DNA from 3 places in the Brevibacillus sp. HB1.4B genome. Region 1 is predicted to be linked to each of the others. Evidence: riboswitches for the same ligand, from Rfam matches in the RefSeq annotation. Region 1 holds a riboswitch; each other region holds the start of a gene.

Region 1 (2,269 bases):
TACAGTCCAAGCGGTACACAATCTTGGTCACATTTTAGGGATTCCGGTTCCTCATCGAATTGAAGCGTTTGACAACTCCAACATTCAGGGAACAGAGCCTGTGTCTGCAATGATTGTGTTTACAGATGGTCGCCCTGACAAAAAGGAATACCGCAAATTCAAGATCAAAACCGTCGAGGGGCCAGATGATTACGACTCCATGCGCGAAGTGGTTCGCCGTCGTTACTCACGCCTGCTGAAAGAAAACCAGCCGATGCCTGACCTGATAGTGATCGATGGTGGAAAAGGCCAAATCAGTGCGGCTATGGACGTGCTGGAAAACGAGCTGGGTCTCTATATTCCCGTCTGTGGACTTGCGAAGGACGAGAAGCACCGCACCGCTCAGCTCATGTACGGAGATCCGCCAGAGCCTGTGAATCTTAGACGTGATAGCTATGAGTTTTATTTGTTGCAGCGCATCCAAGATGAAGTCCACCGTTTTGTTATTACATTCCACAGACAATCCCGGACAAAAACGATGCTCTCCTCGCAGTTAGATGAGATCCCGGGTATCGGTGAGAAGCGACGAAAGCTGTTGTTCTCTCATTTTGGCTCGTTGAAAAAAATGCGAGAGGCGACCGTTGAAGACTTCCGCCAATTAGGGATCGGTGACAAGCTAGCAAAAGAAATCATCGGGCATCTGCGCAAGCTGGACACATAGCACATGTAACTTTTTGAACAACCTCTAAAAAGGAATTGATCCATTTTTAGACTCATGATATAATCCGATTCAAACAGAATAGTTAGCCTCACTTCCATTATGGAGTGAGGTAGAGGCGCGAAAACCAAGAGTACCACCCTGAGATCGGGAATCTGTGAAGGGGACGGGAAAGGGGAATTCGCCGAAGTGTGGAGGGAAACCCGCTTTTCTCCATGCTGGGTCTGCGTTGAACAAATGCAGGACTGTCATCTGCACAATGACCAATTGTCAGATGGAGAGCTATCTCACGGTGTGTCAATGTGAGTTTTGATGGTGATGACTGTCAATCTTCGTTGTCCGCGTGTATTGGGAGGGAGGAACCGGTATGTCGAAACAGTAGGCAGCGGCAGGTCTTATTCCTTGTCGGTGCCTTTTTTGTAAAATAAAATGCAAGATTTTTCCTTATAGAGAGAATAGTGAAAAACCATACGATACGAGATAAATACCAATATTGGATATGAGAAAAAGGGAGAGAAGCCGCATGGGGTTGATCGTGCAGAAATATGGAGGCACCTCTGTAGGTACCATTGAGCGAATTTTACGAGTTGCGGATCGAATTGTCAGCTACAAAGAGGAAGGGCATGATGTGGTAGTCGTTGTTTCTGCAATGGGCAAATCTACTGACGTGTTGGTAGGTATGGCCAAGCAGATTAGCGCATACCCATCCGAGCGTGAAATGGATATGCTGCTGACCACGGGGGAGCAGGTATCGATCGCGCTTTTGTCGATGGCCTTGCATACAAAAGGCTACGACGCCATTTCTCTTACGGGCTGGCAGGCTGGAATCACCACGGAGGCGATTCACGGAAGAGCACGGATCAAGCAGATTGATCCAGAGCGGATTCAATCCGAGCTCGGCCGTGGTCGTGTGGTGATCGTGGCAGGATTCCAAGGGATCAGTGACGAAGGTGAAATTACGACGCTCGGCCGCGGTGGATCGGATACATCTGCGGTTACACTCGCAGCGAGCTTGAACGCTGAGAAATGCGAAATCTTTACAGACGTGTCCGGGGTGTATACAGCTGATCCGCGAGTGGTTCCAGCTGCGAGCAAGCTGGATACGATCTCGTATGATGAGATGCTGGAGTTGGCGAACCTCGGTGCAGGGGTTCTTCATCCAAGGTCAGTAGAGGCTGCGAAAAAATACAAGGTAAGGCTGGTCGTCCGCTCCAGCTTTACTGCCGAAGATGGTACGTACGTTGAGGAGGTTGCCAACATGGAAACAGGAAGAGTAGTAAGTGGAGTTGCACACGATGAAGATGTAGCCAAAATCACGGTTGTCGGCATGCCTGCCAAGGTCGGGACGCTCTCCCGTCTGTTCAATACGCTGGCGGACAATCAGGTGAACGTCGATATCATTATCCAAAGCTCTTATGATGCGTCTGTTACGAATATTTCTTTTACAATTGCAGCGGATGACCTGAAAAAAGCACTGGATACGCTGGACAGAAACAAAAACGAGCTTGGCTTTGAAAAAGTCGATTTCGAGGAAGGCTTGACTAAGGTATCGATTGTTGGCTCAGGCATGAT
Region 2 (2,269 bases), on a different contig from region 1:
CCAAAGCTCTGTTCAATTCCGCAAGGTCGTCCTCTTGGATTCGGTCTCCACGGACAACAGCTTCCAGCATACGTCTCAAACGTTCGCGCAGCTGCAAAAGGGAAGCGGCACACTCCTCATTTATCGGAAGCGGAGCGGTTAGCTTGTATGTTTGCAAAAAGGATGACAGCCATTCCTGGTTCTCCAAACGATTTTCCGCACGACCAGAACCACGCCAATCCCGCCAATCACTATTTAAAAAATCGATACAAAGCCAGTCCATGTTATTATCTCTCCTGACGAAACCCTACATTTTTCTCTCTTGTATGACTATACAGAATATGGTAATATCTTTTTGTAACTATCGTAATCAAATTAACTGGTTACATCTTCATTTCTTACTGCTATTATAGCGTTTCATCAATCTGTTTCACAGACGAGGAGGAAGCGTATGAATCGGAAGGATTTGCTTTTGCATGGATGGGAATGTACGTATGACAAGGAAGACTGGTATCCACCCTTAAAAGAAGCGCTTTCCGGAGTATCAGCAGCCGAGGCCAGCTGGCGCCCTGTGGGAGAAGCAGCCAACACGATCTGGGAAAACATCAGCCACCTTCTTTATTACAAAGAACGCCTGTTGCATCGTCTATTGGGCACTGAATTTCCTAGCTCGGCTGAGACGAACGATGATACCTTCATCCCGTCCGGCGGTCCGGATGACGAAGACGCTTGGCAAGCTACCCTCTTGCGCATGGAAAGCGTCCATCGCCACATTCATGAAAAGCTTTCCTTGCTGACGGATGAGGATTTAAACCAGACGGCTACTTATACGCCCATTTACCAAACCGTGATGAGTCTGGTCCTGCATGATGCGTTTCATACGGGACAAATTGTCCAAATTCGCAAGTTACAAGGCTCTTGGCCTGCCAGACGCTCATTTGAATAACAAAATTTCACATTGATTAATCATAAACAATCCATTATAGTTGATAAATCACATAATTTCATACATGTTATCCTCATCTTTCACGGTGAGGATAGAGGTCGCGGCTTTTATATCATCCTGTACGAGATTCAGAGAAAATCAATGACTCCAGGTAAGGAAAATCCGCCGAAGCTCATATCGCGTCTCTGTGCGATTGGGTTGGGGCTGTACTCGAAAGGGGCAGAACTGTCACGTTTGCATGCCAAGCAAGCGTGGTGAGCTATCTTCAGTGAAGGCTTGGTGGGGATTGGATGATACCGCCCTATGCCATTTTTTTGGCTATGGCGGTTTTTTCGTTTCCGACCTTCCTTCTCAAAAATCAAGAAAGGTCGTGCAAGTAGCTTATGTCACAAAATCAATTGCAACGTGGTTTAAAAGCCCGACACCTGACGATGATCGCCATCGGTGGCTCGATTGGGACGGGATTGTTTCTCGCGAGCGGAGGCTCGATTCATTCCGCCGGACCTGGTGGAGCTTTAGTTGCCTATCTCGCCATTAGTATCATGGTTTACTTTTTAATGACCAGCTTGGGGGAAATGGCGGCCTTCATGCCTGTTTCTGGTTCGTTTTCGACGTATGCCACACGGTTCGTCGATCCATCTCTCGGCTTTGCTCTCGGCTGGAACTACTGGTACAACTGGGCCATTACCATTGCCGTCGAGCTGTCAGCTTCCGCACTCATTATGAAATATTGGTTCCCGGATACCCCAGCGATATTGTGGAGCGCTTTGTTCCTCGGATTGCTGTTTGCCTTGAATCTCCTGTCTGTGAAAGCCTATGGAGAATCTGAATATTGGTTCGCCTTGATTAAAGTAGTAACGGTAATCGTCTTTATTATCGTTGGTGTGTTGATGATTTTTGGCATTATGGGCGGCCAAGCAGTCGGCCTCCAAAACTTCACCAAAGGCGACGCGCCATTCAATGGCGGCTTCATGGCCCTGCTCGGTGTCTTTATGATTGCCGGATTCTCTTTCCAAGGGACAGAGCTCGTTGGTGTCGCAGCTGGGGAGAGCGAAGACCCTGCCCGCAACATTCCGAAGGCCATCCGTCAAATTTTTTGGCGCATCCTACTCTTCTATATCCTCGCTATTTTGATCATCGGGTTGTTGGTTCCATACGATAATCCAAATCTGATCAGTGGCGACCTTACGGATATTGCGATCAGTCCGTTTACGATTGTTTTTGAAAATGCCGGATTTGCTTTTGCAGCATCCGTCATGAATGCCGTTATTCTTACGTCTGTATTGTCTGCTGGAAACTCTGGCATGTACGCCTCTACACGCATGCTGTGGAACTTGGCGAAAG
Region 3 (2,269 bases), on a different contig from region 1:
TGGATTGATAGTATAGCATGTGCCAGAGTATTTGGGAAACATCAATTAGCCGAGCAATTCAGCAAATGACACCCCAAATGCTTTGCACGTTTCCACTTCTTTTGCAGTAGGAGAAAGCTCGATTTTCAAACCTTCCAGAGGAGTTTCCGCACCACGCTCGCTCGCCTTTTTCAGCAAAATATCAACAGCTGCACCGACATGCTCGTAAGCGGAGTCGCAAGAGCCAAAAGCAACAACCTTTTTCCCGCTGAGGTCAATATTGTCCATTTCCTCATAAAAATCCAGGCATTCGTCTGGCAGTTCACCGTCGCCCCATGTGTAGGCACCAAGCAAGATTCCGTCGTAAGCTTCGAGTTCTTTTGCGTTCGCATCCATCACTTCTTTTATCTCCAGCTCAGCACCAGTTGAACGAATACCTTCTGCAATTGCTTCAGCAATCTCCTGAGTATTCCCTGTCATGCTCGCGTATACCATCAAAATGCTCATAAAACGTAAAACCTCCAATTCAGATAATGAGTATCATTCTCATCAATAAAAATAATGAAAATGAGAATCGTTGTCAATAACTTTTTTCTTATTGCCACGTTTCATTGATTTTGGTAGAGTTAAATAAAATTATAATAATGTACTCTAAATAGAGGTGCGCCGAAGAAGAGTAAGTCTTTTCGCAATCTGCCAGGGGGCAGGAGAAGGAAGAAAGGCTAAAGCGCCGAAGCTTATGCTATGCCCCTACGTAGCACAGGCTGGGGTGTCTCATGAAAAATGATCATCCTGTCACAAGGGACCTAAAGTCTTTTTGTGGAGCGCTATTTATGATTTGCTTCTGTAGTAGTAAGAGCAATGAGATAGCGAATGCACTCATTGCTTTTTTTGATTTACCATGCTGTTATTTTGAGGAGGATGTAACCATGAACATGATGGATGCCAACGAAATTATCGCGTTTATTCAAAAAAGCGAAAAGAAAACACCAGTGAAGGTATATGTGAAAGGGAACCTGGAGGGAATCGACTTTGGTGCGAGCTCCAAAGCCTTCATTACTGGTCCTACTGGTGTTGTTTTTGGTGAGTGGAAAGAGATTGAGCCAGTGCTCGCTGCTAACGCAGACAAAATTGAAGATTATGTGGTAGAAAGCGACCGTCGCAACTCCGCTATTCCATTGCTGGATACAAAAGGAATTCAAGCACGTATTGAGCCAGGCGCAATTATCCGTGACCAAGTGACAATCGGTAACAATGCGGTCATCATGATGGGTGCTTCCATTAACATCGGCGCAGTTATCGGTGAAGGTACGATGATCGACATGAATGTTGTTGTAGGTGGACGTGGAACCATCGGGAAAAACTGCCACATCGGCGCTGGATCGGTTATCGCAGGCGTTATCGAGCCACCATCTGCACAGCCAGTTGTTGTCGAAGACGATGTTGTCATCGGAGCAAATGCTGTCATTCTGGAAGGTGTTCGCGTAGGAAAAGGTGCTGTCGTTGCAGCGGGTGCTGTCGTGATTGAAGATGTACCTCCATACGTAGTAGTTGCGGGAACGCCTGCTCGTGTGATCAAGCAAATCGATGAAAAAACTCGTTCCAAGACAGAGATCAAGCAGGAGCTACGTCAGCTGTAAGGGAGAGAGTGCACATGGACTGGCGTTCGCTCGATGAACAATATATCGTCTCCTCTTACAAAAGACTTCCGATTGCTATAGAAAAAGGCGAAGGAAATTACTTGTACGATACGAATGGAAAGAGCTACCTCGACTTGTTTACCGGACTCGCGGTAAACGTTCTGGGGCATTCTCATCCGCGCATTGTACAGGCTCTGCGTGAGCAGGGAGAGCGCTTCTTGCATATTTCCAATGTATTTTTAAATAAGCCAGCTATTCGTTTGGCCGAGCGTTTGGTTGCGAACAGCATTAGTGGAAAAGTGTTTTTCACCAACTCTGGTGCAGAGGCTACAGAGTCTGCGATCAAGCTGATTCACAAATGGACGAAGAACGAGGGAGCAGGTCGTGAAGGCATCGTTGTCTTACGCAACAGTTTTCACGGGCGAACACTCGGAGCAGTGCGTCTGACGAGGCAGGCTCACGTCTATCAAGACTTTCCTCAGCCGGCTTTTCCTGTTTATGAACTGGATGTGGAAGACACGGAAGGATTGCGAGCGATTTGCCAGGAAGCAAGACCCGCTGCGGTCCTCATGGAGCCAGTCTTGGGTTCTGGCGGTGTCGTGCCGTTAACGGAAGCGTTCTTGCGAGAGGTAGCTGCGATCTGTGAACAA

What was found. Region 1 has a riboswitch for lysine ahead of HP398_RS08710 (aspartate kinase). Riboswitches for the same ligand answer to the same signal wherever they lie in the genome.
Region 2: it holds a riboswitch for lysine, as region 1 does, so the genes downstream of both, HP398_RS17270 (amino acid permease) here and HP398_RS08710 (aspartate kinase) in region 1, are expected to answer to the same signal.
Region 3: it holds a riboswitch for lysine, as region 1 does, so the genes downstream of both, dapD (2,3,4,5-tetrahydropyridine-2,6-dicarboxylate N-acetyltransferase) here and HP398_RS08710 (aspartate kinase) in region 1, are expected to answer to the same signal.

Annotation. Positions count from the first base shown of each region.
Region 1 is NZ_JABSUT010000003.1:166,829-169,097, forward strand. It holds gene uvrC (excinuclease ABC subunit UvrC) at 1-700, shown strand, start outside; lysine riboswitch at 803-990, shown strand; gene HP398_RS08710 (aspartate kinase) at 1,221-2,269, shown strand, end outside.
Region 2 is NZ_JABSUT010000006.1:318,345-320,613, forward strand. It holds gene HP398_RS17260 (CGNR zinc finger domain-containing protein) at 1-262, opposite strand, end outside; gene HP398_RS17265 (DinB family protein) at 431-925, shown strand; lysine riboswitch at 1,010-1,195, shown strand; gene HP398_RS17270 (amino acid permease) at 1,309-2,269, shown strand, end outside.
Region 3 is NZ_JABSUT010000002.1:510,861-513,129, reverse strand. It holds gene HP398_RS06950 (flavodoxin) at 46-486, opposite strand; lysine riboswitch at 628-817, shown strand; gene dapD (2,3,4,5-tetrahydropyridine-2,6-dicarboxylate N-acetyltransferase) at 909-1,619, shown strand; gene HP398_RS06940 (aspartate aminotransferase family protein) at 1,634-2,269, shown strand, end outside.